Linked DNA regions of Heliomicrobium gestii. The protein of the gene in region 2 interacts with the protein of the main gene of each other region in a pairwise test. Links are inferred from orthologs where the notes say so. Each region holds a gene or a part of one and is shown on either strand. Other genes may lie near its edges. The genes, in order: ftsZ and rlmN.

Region 1 (4,886 bases), on a different replicon or contig from region 2:
CGGTAACGACCGGCTGGGTCTAGCTTTTGCCGGGTTAATCCGATGATCGCCCCCGAACAGGCGATGCTTCTGCCATCATCCCTTCGCGCCTCCACGGTGAGCGGGCGGATGCCCAGGAGCATCCCGTCGGCTTTGCCGACCGACACAAAGGGGATATAGCGAGGAGATAGGCCACCGTCTGCCCCAACGGCCCCCTCCTGCCATCCTTCCGGTAAATGGGCCATGACGCTCTCCTCTTCGACAACGATCACCGGTGAACGAGAGAGGGGATCGACAAGCCGGTTGCCGCTGTCAACGAGCGCCGGAATCCGGACGACGCCCCCCGGCAGGTGAAGGGTCAGCTCAACGAGCCAGGCGCCCTGCTGGCGCAACCGTCGCCAAAGGGAGAGAAGCAGCGCCGTCCCGCCCCCAGCCACCAACAGCAACGCCCAGAACCAGAGGGCCCCCGTCGGTTCGCCTGGCGGCGCGAAGAAGTAAATGATGCCGCCGGCAAGCCAGGCGCCCAGATAAAAAATCAGCCACGCCTGAACCGTCTGCCGCCATCCCTTGATCGGAAAAGCGGCTCGAACCATCAGCCAACCGAGGGCAGTCTTGGCGACCCAGGCGGACACCGGTCCGGCAGAAAACCACAAAAATCCGAGGGGAAGCGCGGCGCCAAAGGCGGCGGCGCCGATCAGCCGGAGGGGGTGAAGGGGTAGCCGCAAGACGGTCCCGCAGATGGCCAAAAGAATCGCATCCATGACGAAATTGATCAACCACAGGATATCCCAGTAAACGATCATCCGTTCGCCCATCGCCGCTTCCACCACCGTTTCGGAAACCACAAATCAATTATAACGAATTCTTTTAACAAAATATGTCACTTCTTGCGTTGAATGGGAGGAATGAGAAAAAATAAAACCCCGCAACATCTGTTGCAGGGTTTATAGCGCTCATTTCTGTTTATATCGGTTATCCCCGGTATTTGCGCAGGAATACAGGGATGTCCACATCCTCGCTGAGGGGAACCGGTTTCACTTCCATCGCCGGCGCCTGATTGACGACGGGTTGGGCGTATTTTTCTTTTACCGGCGCAGCAGGGCGCGTCTCCTTGGGCGCCGGTTGGGCGTGGCGGTGGTCAAAGCCTGTGGCGATGACGGTGACCCGCACCTCATCCTCCATCGACTCGTCGATAACAGCGCCGAAGATGATGTTGGCTTCCGGATCGGCCACTTCTGTGACGATCTCCGCCGCTTCGTTGACTTCCAGCATCCCCAGGTTGATGCCGCCGGTGATGTTCATCAGGACGCCTTTGGCGCCCTCAATGGAGGTCTCCAACAGGGGACTGGAAATCGCTTTCTTGACAGCGTCAATGGCGCGGTGTTCCCCGGAGGCATAGCCCACACCCATCAACGCCGACCCTGTGTCAGACATGATCGTCTTGACGTCAGCGAAATCCAGATTGATCAGGCCAGGCACGGCGATCAGGTCAGAGATCCCCTGAACGCCCTGGCGAAGGATATCGTCAGCCAGCCGGAACGCTTCATTCATCGGGGTATGCTTGTCCACAACCTGCAACAACCGGTCATTGGGGATCACGATCAGGGTGTCCACAGCGGCCCGCAATTCCGAGATGCCCCGTTCCGCCTGCATGGCGCGCTTGCGGCCTTCAAAGGTAAAGGGACGCGTCACAACGCCAACAGTCAAAGCGCCCAGTTCACGAGCCACTTCTGCCACCACCGGCGCGGCGCCCGTTCCCGTACCGCCGCCCATACCGGCAGTGACAAAAACCATATCGGCGCCTTTTAAGGCATTAACCAGTTCCTCCCGGCTTTCCTCGGCGGCTTTTTTGCCGATATCGGGGTTCGCGCCAGCGCCAAGCCCCTTCGTCAGCTTCAGGCCGATCTGCATCTTTGTCTCCGCTCTCGAAAGCTGCAAGGCCTGGGCATCGGTATTGACAGATACAAACTGTACGCCCCGTACCCCATGGGAAATCATGCGATTGACAGCGTTGTTGCCGCCTCCGCCTACACCGACGACCCGAATCACGGCGAGCGGATTCAAGTCCACATCCAGTTCGAACACAGGGAGTTCCTCCTTCAAGCAGGCTGATATGAAATATTTGGGTACGGTAACAATAATGTGAAATTAATCATTATGTAATGGTCAACATCTTGGCATTTTATTGTATCGACGCTAGATCTTCGATAAAAAGCCTTCATTCCCTCTTTTTTGCTATGCTTTTTTTATTACATTCGAAGAGTTCCCACAAATTTTTCTTCCGCGTCGTTTAATGCCCGTTACCGGCAGCGCCCGTTTTGCCGGCCGTCCGAGTTGTCGGATGAGCCACAGCCGGGTGAACGGCATTTGTCGAGATTTTTGTCTCTTCTTTTGGTTTGACGACAGGCGATTTGGCCGATGAGATGTCGATATAGTTGAGTTTGGGCGTGCTGCCGTTCTTCATCCATTGGTCGAGAATGTCCAGCAGCGCCTGGCTCTTGGCGGCAATCTCGTCAGGAGGCCCGAAGCGGACCTCGATGCTGTCTGTCGTATATAAGACGAGGCGGCTGCTGTTGATCACATGGATTTCACCGACGCGCGCCAGCAAGGTAGGCGGCATTTCCTGACACAGCTTCAGCCCCGCCGCAAGACCGTCAGCGCTGACGACTTGTCCCGGCCCCACGTTTAGAGGCGCCTGTACGCCGGTGATCACCGGCAGCGGAATCCCATAGAGGCTGTCCAGCTTGCGCAAGAGGATCCCCTGCCGATCGAGCAACACAAAAACCCCTGCCTGTCCAATCACGGCCACGGGCTTCCTCTCCTGGATCTGAATCTGCACCGTCGAAGGAAATTCCCGTTGGATGGTCACATCCTCCACCTGCGGGTGAAACCGCAACTGCTCACAGATGCGGTTTTGGTCGAGGCGCAAGATATTTTCTCCTGGCTGGATCCCTGAAAGCCGGACAATCTCTTCTTCCTTGATCAGGCTGATCCCCGTCACTGTCACCTGAGAGACGCCAAAGTAGGGGGATTGCAGGAAATAGTAGGCAGCCAGCAATAAGAGCGAAATAAAGAAGAATCCAAGCACGCTGGCCTGTTGCCGGCGCATTCGTCAGCCCCCTCCGTGGGAAAAACTACCATAAAAACATTATAACAAAAATCGTTGCGTCTGTCCAAGGGCTAGAGCCCTAAAAAGAGAAAACAATAGCCCCGGCGCTTACCGGGGCTATTGTTCAACCGGCATCTCGAGTGATCCTTGCGCCCAAGCCGGACAGTTTTTCAACCAACCGATCATATCCCCGGTCAACGTGAAAAATCTTTTCGACCGTCGTCCCATTTTCAGCGGCAAGTCCCGCCAAAATCAGAGCGGCGCCGGCCCGCAGGTCCGTGCATTCCACGACGGCGCCACTGAGACCAGGCACACCCTTGACGATGCCGACGCGCCCTTCCAGACGGATGTTCGCCCCCATGCGCCGCAATTCGTCGACATGCTTGAAGCGGTTTTCGAAAATGGTCTCTGAAATCACCGAGGTGCCCTCGCTGACCGCCATCAGCGCCATCATTTGGGCTTGCATGTCAGTGGGAAAACCGGGATAAGGCAGCGTCTTGATGTCGACGGCCTGGCAGCGACGGGGCGCGATGACACGAATCCGGTCATCCTCCTCGATGACCTGGGCGCCCGTCTCGCGCAGCTTGGCTGTCACCGGTTCCAGGTGTTCGGGGATCACGTTGGACAGTGTGATATCGCCGCCGGTGATGGTGGCAGCGACCATGAACGTTCCTGCCTCGATGCGATCGGGGATGAGTTGGTGGGCGCATCCTCCGAGGCGCTGGACGCCATCGATGCGGATGACATCCAAACCGGCGCCGCGAACCTTGGCGCCCATCCCGTTGAGGAAGTTCTGCAGGTCTACGATCTCTGGCTCTTTCGCCGCGTTGCGGAGGATCGTTGTTCCTTCCGCCAGGGTGGCGGCCATCATCAGGTTCTCTGTCGCGCCGACACTGGGAAAGTCGAGGTGGATCTCCGTTCCCTGCAACCGTTCCGTCTCCACCTCGAAATAACCGTGCCGTTCCTGGTAGCGGGCGCCCATCTTCTGCAAACCCTTCAGGTGCAGGTCCATGGGACGACTGCCGATGGAACAGCCACCGGGATGAAAGAGACGCACCTTTTTAAAACGGCTGAGCAGCGGCCCCAAGATGAGATTGGAGGCCCGCATGCGCCGCATTAGATCGGCAGAGACCTCCTGGATCTTCGCCGATGAGGCGTCGATCGACAAACAGTCCGCTTCCCATGCCACCTGAGCGCCTAAGGCGCCCAACACCTCCGCCATCATCTGCACATCGGTCAACCGGGGCACGTCCTTGATCCGGCATTGTCCGGTAGACATCAATGAAGCCGCCAGGATGGGCAGCACAGCGTTCTTAGCCCCGCTGATCGCCACCTCTCCGAAGAGCGGCTTACCCCCCTTGATTCGAATCCTCGGTTCTCCACCCATCAACCTGCCCCCCTGCATCTCCGATGACACGAACTTCAGATCTCAGTTCAATGCCGCAGGTTGCCTTTACCCTGTTCCGAACCGCCTCGATCAGGGCAAGCACATCGGCTGCCGTCGCTCCCCCTCGATTGACGATAAAATTGGCGTGCTTTTCCGATACCTGAGCCCCGCCGATGGTGAAGCCTTTTAAGCCTGCTGTTTCAATCAGTCGACCTGCCGAAAGGTCACCGGGGGGATTGAGAAAAACGCTTCCCGCATTCGGCCAATCGAGGGGCTGCGTCTTTTTGCGACGGGCAAGCTTTTCCTCCATCAAACGGAGGATCGACTCCCGGTCGCCACGACACAGTTCCATGCCTGCGCGGATCACGATGGCCTTTTCCCCTTGCAACCGGGAATGACGGTAGGAGAAGT
Region 2 (9,755 bases):
AGGCTCTGCCAGGGCGTCGCCGGGTTGAGGGCCACACCGGCCCGGGCGCCCTTTTCCTTGATCAGCGACAGGGTGCGGTGCAGGTGGGCGCAGGCCTCCTGATGGACCGTGATCAGGTCGGAACCGGCGCGAATAAAATCGGGGATGTACCGGTCGGGATTCTCAATCATCAGGTGGGTGTCAAAGACCATCTGGCTGCGCTCGCGCAGGGCGGCGACAACGAGGGGGCCGATGGTGATGTTGGGCACGAAGTGACCGTCCATCACATCGATGTGCAGGTACTCGGCGCCGCCCGCTTCAACGGCGGCCACCTGGGCGCCCAGGTGGGCAAAGTCGGCCGACAGGATCGACGGCGCAATCTTGATCGTCATGATTTTCTTCCTTTCGGGGCTTGCCGTTCCCGCTCGATCAACTCATTCAGGAACATCAGGTAGTGGTTGTAGCGTTGCCGGTGAATCCGGCCCGCTTCAAGCGCCTCGATGACGGCGCAATCGGGCTCTGTCCGGTGGAGACAGTCGGCGAAGCGGCAATGGCCCAGATGGGTTGCCATCTCCGGGAAAAACTCGGCCAAATCCTGAGCCGGCAGATCGGGCAGATAGAGGGTGGAAAAGCCCGGCGTATCGGCGACCAGGGCGTCTGAGGCCAGTTGGATCAGTTCCACATGGCGGGTGGTGTGACGTCCACGGCCGATCTTGACGCTCACATCGCCCGTCTTGAGGGAAAGGCCCGGCGCAAGGGCATTGAGCAGGGTCGACTTGCCCGCCCCCGACGGTCCCGCCACAACGGAGATCCGGTCTTCCAGAAGATCTTTCAGCCCTTCCAAATGGTCACCCTGGCGAGCCGAGAGCACAAACTGATCGATCGAGAGTGCCTTGTAGAGGGCCTGAACCTGGGCGACCCGTTCCGGCGGCGCGATGTCCGCCTTGTTCCAGACGAGGACGGGCCGGATGCCGGCATGAGCGGCCAGGAGGAGCAACCGGTCGACGAGGACAAAATCGGGGTCGGGCGACGCCAGGGCGAAGACCAGCAGCACCTGGTCCACATTGGCCACCGGCGGTCGCAGCAGTTCGTTCCGCCGGGGGAGGGTCCTTTCAATGACCCCTTTTTCCCCCTCGATCACGCAAAGGCGCACTCGATCGCCAGGCAAAAAGACGCGGTCATCGCCTTTCAGCCGGTGCTTTCCCCGCAAGGAGCAGGTGTACAGCCTGCCGTCGGCGAGGACATAGTAAAAACCGCTGTATCCTTTGATGATCGTTCCTTCCGTCTCCCTTTGGTTCAAACGAGGCTCCTCCATTACTCCACCTTACTCTTGGACCTTACTTGTGCCCTGACTAAACCTTTATCTATGACCCTTACTCCACCCTGCGCTCCCAGGCGACCGTCGTGTCAACAAGCGCTTGCACCGTCCCCTTGCCCGAGGTGGTGACCTCCTGGCTGACGACCTCGCCGGCCTTGTGGCGCTGGCTGTAAAGTTCCTTCTGGGCGCCCCGATCGTCGAGGAAGACGATGCGCACCCCATGGTCCTTGCCGTCATTGGGAACATAGACCCGCACCGACGATTTGACCGGACTGGCCGGCGGGGTGTTGGAGGGCGGGATGCTGTAGGTCAGTGTGACCGTATCGCCCGGCTTGATCGCCCCATTGGGCGGCGGATCCTGGGCGAGAATCGTCCAAGCGGCCAAGGTGGCGTTCTCCTGAAGCTTCAACTTCAGATCGATCTTCAGCGGCTCCAGCTTCTCCTGGGCCTCTTGCAGCTTGCTGCCCACCAGGGATGGCATGGTGGCCGCTTTCGTCTCCGCCCCTTTGCTGACGCGCAGTTGAACGATCGTGTCGGGAGGCTGTTCCGAGTTGGCTGCCGGCGACTGGTTGATCACCGTCCCGGCAGGGCTGTCATCAAAGACCTCTTCCACATTGGCCTTAAAGTTCGCCTCTTTGATGGCGACCTGGGCGTCACGAATCGGTTTGCCGGTCACACTGGGAATCCGGTTGAGTTTCGGACCCTGGCTCACCGTCAGTTTGATGGTCCGGTTTTGCTTCACCACCTGATTTTCATCAGGGTCCTGGGCGATGACGATGTTGGCGTTGGCGTTGTCATTGACATAAGAAGGCTCGGCATGCAAGCCCAACTTTTCCAGCCGCTCAATCGCGTCGGTGACACGCATCCCTTTGACCTTCGGCACCGGCACATCGGGCACGCTCATGTAGTGGGTCCAGGCAAAGCTCAGCGTCGCCAGCAGCAACACAACCGCGAACAGTCCGGCCGCCCAAGCCGCCCATTGCCGCTTGCTTCGCTTTTTCCCGACTGGAGGGGCGGCTTTCTTTTCCTCTTCACGCTGACTGACCACGTTTTCAGCCTCTTGCCAGGCGGCGTCCAACTGGGCCGCAGCCGATCCGTCGAGGCGCACCGTCGGACTATCGTCATCGGACTCAGGCAAACGTCCCGACACCTGGCCTGTAAAGACCCGATCCAAATCCTGTCGAAGAGCCTGGGCGTTGCGGTAACGCCGGGCCGGCTCCTTTTCCATCGCCCGCAAGACCACCTGCTCCAGCGACGGAGGGATGCGGGCGTTGAGGTTGGACAAAGCCGGCGGTTGCTGCTGGATCTGCTGCAGCGCCACCGCGATCGGCGTCTCCCCTTGAAAAGGGACCTGTCCGCTCAACAACTCGTACATGACCACGCCGAGGGCGTAGATATCGGACTTGTCGTCAACGGGGAGCCCCCGCGCCTGTTCCGGCGATAAGTAGTGGACCGACCCGACGATGGAACGATCCATGGTCATCGTGCTCTGGGTGACAGAGCGGGCGATGCCAAAATCGGTCACCTTCACCCGTCCCGTCCGGGTCAGCAGGATGTTGTGGGGCTTGATGTCCCGGTGGACGATCCCCCGCTCATGGGCATGTTCGAGGGCGTCACAGATCTGTTTGGCCAGTTCAACAGTCTCCTCTGGAGGCAGCGGCGCCCGGCTGCGGATGACTTCCTTCAAGGTCGGCCCGTCGATGAACTCCATCACTATGTAGTCGATCTCGCCCTCACGGCCCACATCGTAGACGTTGACGATATTGGGATGGGACAAACCGGCCACCGCCTGGGCTTCCCGATGGAAGCGGCGGACAAACTCTTCGTCAGAGCAGAGATTTTCGCGCAGGATTTTGACAGTGACGGCCCGCTGAAGCAGCCGGTCCCACCCTTTAAAGACCTGGGCCATGCCGCCGCCACCCAAAAGTTCGACGATTTCGTAGCGATTGCCGAAGATGCGTCCGATCATGCTTGCCACCCCTCACCTTCCTCTTGCCATATGATCAGGAAAGTGACATTGTCATAGCCGCCTCGTTCCAGCGCCAGGTTCATCATGGCGTCGGCAACCTGTTCCAGCGCCTCGCGCCGGTACGGAAAAGGGGCGTTCGGGTCAAAGAGCCGGTTGATCTCGTCGGCCGTCACCATATTGGTCAGGCCGTCTGTGCACAGGATCAACAGGTCGCGCGGCGTCCAAGGCACGGCCGCCACGTCCACCTGCACATCGTCGCGAGTGCCCAAGGCGCGGGTGATGATGTTGCGCTGGGGGTGGGCCTGGGCCTCCGCTTCGGTGATCTTACCCAGACGCACCATTTCCTCAACGAGGGAGTGATCCCGCGTCAGCAGGCGAACCTGCCCGTTGTGCAACAGGTAGGCCCGGCTGTCGCCCACATGGGCCACGGTGAGCGTTGACGCGGCGAGATGAGCCGCCGTAAGTGTCGTTCCCATACCCGCCCATTTGGGCTGGTTCACCGACTCCCAATAAATGCGGCGGTTCGCCTCCCGGCAGGCCGATTCGAGGCGAATGGCCGGTTCCCTGTCCCCCTCGGTTCCGCGCCATTGGGCGGCAAAGGCCTGCACCGCCAACGCGCTGGCCACCTCTCCCGCCTCATGACCGCCCATCCCATCGGCGACCAGAAAGAGCCCCTGGGCCGCGTCCCACCAGTGGCTGTCCTCATTGGTGGGACGAACTCGCCCTTTGTCGGTGCGAGCGATGACGTTCATGGCTCCTCCTCCCCCCTGACGGCGCCGCGCAGTTGCCCGCAGGCCGCCTCAATATCCTGTCCCCGCTCCTCGCGGATGACGGCGTCGACTCCCCAGCGCCGCAGTTCTGCCAGGAAACGTTCTGTCGGTTCCCGCTCAGGCCGCCGGGCGCCTGTCCCGGCGACGGCGTTGACGGGAATCAGATTCAAGTGGATGGGCCAACCCTTGAACAGGGACCCCAGCCGCCGGGCATCTTCCGGCCGGTCATTGACGCCCGCCATGAGGGCATACTCGACAGAGAGACGCCGCCGTGTCTTCTCCCAGTACCGCCGGCAGGCCTCCAACACCGGAGCCAGCGGAAAACGTTCGTTCACCGGCATCCACTCGCTGCGCTGCCGGTCATCGGCGGCATGGAGGGACAGGGCCAGGTTCACTTCCCAGTCCTCGCCGGCAAAGCGGTCGATGCCCGGCACGATGCCGGCGGTGGAGACGGTGATTCGCCGCTGGCCGATGGCCTGTCCCTCCGGGTGGGTGAAGAGGCCGATGGCCCGGCGCAGGTTGTCATAATTCAAAAAGGGCTCGCCCATCCCCATGAAGACGAGATTGGTCACCTTGAACTCCGGGTCTTTAAGACGCTGTTCATGAGTGATGTCCAGCACCTGGCCCACGATCTCGGCGGCGGTCAGGTTTCGTCGAAACCCCTGCTGGCCGGTGGCGCAAAAGCGGCAGCCCAAAGCACAACCGGCCTGGGTGGACAGGCAGACCGTCACGCGGTCGCGCGTCTGGGCGCGCCGGTAGGGCATGAGCACCGATTCGATCAGTTCGCCGTCGGCCAACCGCCAGAGGTATTTCTCGGTGCCGTCGCGAGCGACCCGTCGCCGCTCCAAGGCCAGCGGTTGCAACCGGTCCGACTCGGCCACCCGGGTCCGCAGCGCCTGCGGCAGATCGGTCATCTCGGCCGCTTCGCGAACAGCCCGGTTCTGGAGCCATTTAAACACCTGCTTGCCCCGGAAGGACGGCTGGCCCCAGGACGTAAAAAGGGCGGCGATCTCTTCGGGGAAGAGGCCCCGCAGGTCTGTCGCCTGGCCCTCCTGCTGTTCGGCAACCGGTTCTCTCACCTTCATGACCGCCTCCTTAACCGGGCTACAAAGAACCCGTCCGTATGAAAGCGATGAGGCAGGATCTGGAAGTATCCCTTCGCCATCTGCCGTTTCTCTTCCTCTGTGAAATCCAGTTCCGGCAAAAAGGGCGACACATCTTCCGCCCCATAATCGGCATGGCGTTGCAGGAAATCTTTCACCTGCTGAAAGTTCTCCTCCGGCTCGATGGTGCAGGTAGAGTAGACCAGGAGCCCGCCCGGCTTGACCAGCGGCGCCACCCCGTCGAGCAACTCCCGCTGCAGTTCCCGCAACCGGACCAGATCGGCTTCTGTGATGCGGTAGCGGAGCTCCGGTTTGCGCCGCAGCACCCCGAGACCGCTGCACGGGGCATCGAGGAGCAGGCGATCGACCTCTCCCCTCAACTCCTCGGCCGGTTGGCGGGCGTCGACGGCCTCGGCGCGGACGCTCGCGATCCCCAGCCGGCTGCAGTTCTCCCGGATCAAGCCCAACTTGTGGGGGTGAATGTCCCAGGAACGGATCGTCGCCTTGTCGCCGCTCAACTCCGCCATATGGGTTGTCTTGCCGCCAGGCGCGGCGCAGGCGTCCACGACGGTCTCGCCCGGCTGCGGGTCCACGACCGGCGCGACAACCATAGAGCTCTCATCCTGCACAGAAAACAGCCCTTCCGAAAACCCGGGCAGATGGGTGACCGCCGAAGCCGACGCCAACCGGATTCCCGCGCGATGCAAGGCCGAAGGATGGGCCTCGACGCCGGCCTCAGCCAGTTGTCGCAAAAAATCCTCCCGCTCGGCGCGCAGTTTATTCACCCGCAGCGACACCGCCGCCGGCCGGTTGTTGACCTGGCAGATCGCCCGGGTCCGTTCGGCGCCGAACTGCTTGATCCAGCGACGGACGAGCCACTCGGGATGGGATTCGACAACAGTGAGATGGGCCACCGGATCGGCTTCCCAACACGGCCAGGGGATTTCGTCCCGTTGCCGGATCAGTTGGCGCAACACGCCGTTGATCAGCGACGTCAACCGGCCCAGGCCGACCTGTTTCGCCAATTCCACCGTCTCATGGCAGGCGACAGCATCAGGGATGCGGTCCAAAAAAAGCACCTGGTAGGCGCCGAGCCGCAAGAGACGACGCGCCTCGGGCGCCACATCGCCGGGCCGTTTCATCAACCGGTCGAGGGCAAAATCGAGGGTGTTTTGACGGCGCAACACACCGAGGACCAATTCGGACACGAGGCCGCGGTCCAGTCGCTGCAAGCCGCTGGCCGACAACGCATGGGCCATCTGCAAATTGGCGTAAGCCTTTCGTTCTTCTACAGCATTCAACACGTCCAGGGCGACGCCTCTCGGCGATGGCTGCATCAGGACACCTCCACCCGGCGTTCAGGGAGCGCCGATTTTTCCAGGACCGATCCGATCACCCCGCTGTTGATCCAATCGGCTCTTTCGTCATAGAGGAAGTAGCGCACCGCCTGTTCGAGACGGCTCATGTTCACCAGCGTGTTGCAGCAGGGTCCCTCCGGCCGGTCGTTCAAAATGCCCAAAATCGGTAGAAAGTCGACATCCTGGATGCCGCTCGTCAAATCCCGTTCACAGGCGATGGCGACGATCGCCTGGGGGCGTATTTCCATGATGGCCTTTCTCGCCCAGGTACCGCCCGTCACGATGGTCAGGTTGACGCCATAGCGATCGGTCAGTTCGATCATATCGTGAACGGGACAACCGCCACAGCGCCGGCAGTTATGGATATCGAGAGTGATCTTATGGGGACAGGTCGTTTTTTGCAGGCAATGGGGCGCCAGGATCATCAACCGCTCCGGCGCCACAGTCACTTTCCGCAAGCGCACCAGTTGATTGCTCACCTCAATGAAACTGCTCTTCAGCCGGTCCGGGCTAATGCCAAAGAAACGGGCGATGACCAAGGCCATGGGAAAGAGGATATTAACTGCCATCCGCGTCCAACGATAGACAGAAGGAATAGCCCGATCCTGCCAGATGGAGAAGATCATCCCGCCGATGCCGAAGGCGATCAAGGCCACAACGGCGAGAAAGGCGACCCCCAAGAGGCCGATCAGGACCTTGTTCCAGGGGTAGTTTTGATACTTGACGAGATACCAGCCCAGGAAGACCAGCGCGATCAGGGCGAGAAAGCTGGCCACCATCAGGCCGATGAACAATCGCTTGCGGATAGGCATGGTTCCAACGCTCCCAATTAAACTTCCAATCTCAACCGAATCGAAACCCCGGTCCTATCCGGCGTCCGCGCGCATAGGCCCCGGCGGCCATCGTCTTGCCGCCGGCAGGGCGCACCTCGGCCAACCAGTACACGCCGGCGCCGGTGGCCACAGCGACCTCATCGCCGGCGATCTGTATTATCTCGCCGGGCTGGGCGAAGGAACTGGACAGCGCCAACCCCTCGCGGCGCAAACGCCCCCGGAGGATCTTGACGATCTTCCCCTCGTCGACGGTAAAAGCGCCGGGCCAGGGATTCATCCCGCGCACCCGGTTGTGGATCGCCTCGGCCGGCGCGTTCCAGTCGACCTGCTCATCGTCGCGCGTTAGCATGGGCGCGTAGGTGGATCGCCCGTGCTCCTGGGGCGTAGCCTGCAGGCAACCCGATTCCAGAGCGGCCAGCGTCTCCACAAGCAGGCTGGCGCCCAGTTCCGCCAAGGCGTCGTGGACCTGCCCCGTCGTGTCGTCAGGGCCGATGGACAGGGCGCCCTTGAGGAGCATGTCCCCCTCATCAAGGCCCTGGCTCATCAGCATTGTCGTGACACCGGTCTCTTTTTCCCCGTCGATGACCGACCGGTGGATCGGCGCCGCGCCGCGGTATTTGGGCAACAAGGAGGCATGGACATTGATCCAGCGCCGGGGAAAGGCGTCCAGGAGCCGCGGCGGCAAGATTCGCCCAAAGGCGGCCACCACCCCGGCCTCGACACGGAGTTCTTTTAGTTTTTGCACAAAATCGTCATCCAAACGGGCCGGATGCTCGACAGGAATGCCCAAGCGCTCGGCCGCCGCCTTGACAGGACTCGGTTGCGCTTTTTGCCCCCGCCCCCGCGGGCGGTCCGGCCGGGTGACGACGAGAGCCACCTCATGGCCGGCCGCGACAATCGCTTCCAAGGTGGGGACGGCAAAATCAGGCGTCCCCATAAAGACCAAACGCATCGGCCTATCGCTCCTCCGGCTCGTCGTTTTCCACGCGGTCGACAAAGAGGATCCCGTCCAGGTGGTCGATCTCGTGTTGGAAGGCCACCGCCAGCAGGTCCGTCCCCTCGACGGTATACTCCTCGCCGTTGCGATCCTGGGCCTTCACGCGGACCCGTTGATACCGCTTCACCTCGCCGGTGTATTCCGGAATGGAGAGACAGCCTTCGGCGTCACACTGTTCGCCTTCCGCCTCGATGATCTCGGGATTGACCATTTCAAAGCGGCGTTTGCCCACCTCGACGACACAGACACGCTTGCTGATGCCGATCTGAGGCGCGGCCAGGCCGACACCGCGAGCCGCTGCCATTGTATCGAACATATCGTCAATCAGCCGGCCCAGGTTGCTGTTGAAGCGGGTGACCGGCTTCGCTTTTTCGCGCAGCACAGGATCACCCATTTTAATAATTTCATAGACGGCCAAAGAAAACCCTCCCCGTCGGCTTTAAATCTATCCAAAATATCATATCGCAAACCCCGGTCCGGTTACACCAAAAAAGTTAACCTATCTTGGGAGTGTTCGCGTTATGGCCTATTGTCATTGAAAACTCTGTGATTGCCAGGGAACTGGGGCCGCACCCTAGGGATTGAGCATGAGACTGATCGTCACGCCAACCGGTCGTCCGCGGCGGCGGTCATAGTCCCTCGCCGCAGCGCTCAGGGCCGAACGCAGGACCTCTGTCCGGTCTCCCTTCACCCGCAACGTGAGCAGCCAGCGAAAGCGGTTTTCCACCTTGGCCACCGGCGCCGGCGCCGGTCCCCACACGTCGAAGCCTTCTGTGTCCACCCGGATCTGGGCCTGCGCAACCGCCAGGTCACGAAGGATCTCGGCCCACGTGTCGGCGGCCAGCCGGACGAGGGGCTCCTCGGGACCGGAAAACAGCACCCGCGCCAGCCGGGCGAAGGGCGGATAACTCAGTTGTTGCCGTAATTCGATTTCCCGGCGAAAAAACCCTTCATAGTCATGGAACTGCACCGCTTGCAGGCAGTAATGCTCGGGACAGTAGGTCTGCAGGATCACCTGGCCCGGATCACGGGCCCGTCCGGCCCGTCCGGCCACCTGGGAGAGCAACTGGAATGTCCGTTCGGCGGCGCGAAAATCGGAGATGTGCAGGGACGCATCTGCGGCGAGAACACCCACCAAGGTCACCCGCGGGAAATCGAGACCTTTGGCGATCATCTGGGTCCCGACGAGGATCGGCGCTTCGCCACGGCCAAAGGCGTCCAGGACCGGCGCAATCCCCTCCCGTTCGGCCACGTCGCGGTCCATGCGCAACACAGGCACGCCGGGGAAGCTGGCCCGCAGCTCCTCTTCGATCCGCTGGGTGCCGGCGCCGAAATAACGAATCGCCCGGCTCCGGCAATGGGGACAGGTCTGGGGCACATCCTGCCGGTAGTTGCAGTAGTGACAGTGCAACTGCTCCCCCTGGCGGT

What was found.
Region 1: the proteins of rlmN (region 2) and ftsZ interact in binary tests that used the Escherichia coli proteins (3 or more experiments, as listed by UniProt). The link is inferred for Heliomicrobium gestii from one-to-one orthologs.

What each region holds. Positions count from the first base shown.
Region 1 is NZ_WXEX01000011.1:66,286-71,171, forward strand. What follows is about bases 9-2,878. They hold ftsZ (cell division protein FtsZ), read right to left. Parts: upstream 2,065-2,878; coding sequence 952-2,064; downstream 9-951. Other genes in these bases: GTO89_RS12875 (sigma-E processing peptidase SpoIIGA), read right to left, coding at 9-794; GTO89_RS12885 (cell division protein FtsQ/DivIB), read right to left, coding at 2,270-2,878. Also shown: more of GTO89_RS12875, read right to left, coding at 1-8; more of GTO89_RS12885, read right to left, coding at 2,879-3,088; murA (UDP-N-acetylglucosamine 1-carboxyvinyltransferase), read right to left, coding at 3,213-4,475; murB (UDP-N-acetylmuramate dehydrogenase), read right to left, coding at 4,438-4,886. UniProt on the Escherichia coli protein: Essential cell division protein that forms a contractile ring structure (Z ring) at the future cell division site. The regulation of the ring assembly controls the timing and the location of cell division.
Region 2 is NZ_WXEX01000008.1:154,716-164,470, forward strand. The notes cover bases 3,069-6,067. They hold rlmN (23S rRNA (adenine(2503)-C(2))-methyltransferase RlmN), read right to left. Parts: upstream 5,122-6,067; coding sequence 4,015-5,121; downstream 3,069-4,014. Other genes in these bases: pknB (Stk1 family PASTA domain-containing Ser/Thr kinase), read right to left, coding at 3,069-3,266; GTO89_RS11010 (Stp1/IreP family PP2C-type Ser/Thr phosphatase), read right to left, coding at 3,263-4,018; rsmB (16S rRNA (cytosine(967)-C(5))-methyltransferase RsmB), read right to left, coding at 5,118-6,067. Also shown: rpe (ribulose-phosphate 3-epimerase), read right to left, coding at 1-371; rsgA (ribosome small subunit-dependent GTPase A), read right to left, coding at 368-1,279; more of pknB, read right to left, coding at 1,353-3,068; more of rsmB, read right to left, coding at 6,068-6,476; GTO89_RS11025 (DUF116 domain-containing protein), read right to left, coding at 6,476-7,309; fmt (methionyl-tRNA formyltransferase), read right to left, coding at 7,341-8,282; def (peptide deformylase), read right to left, coding at 8,287-8,745; replication restart helicase PriA, read right to left, coding at 8,902-9,755.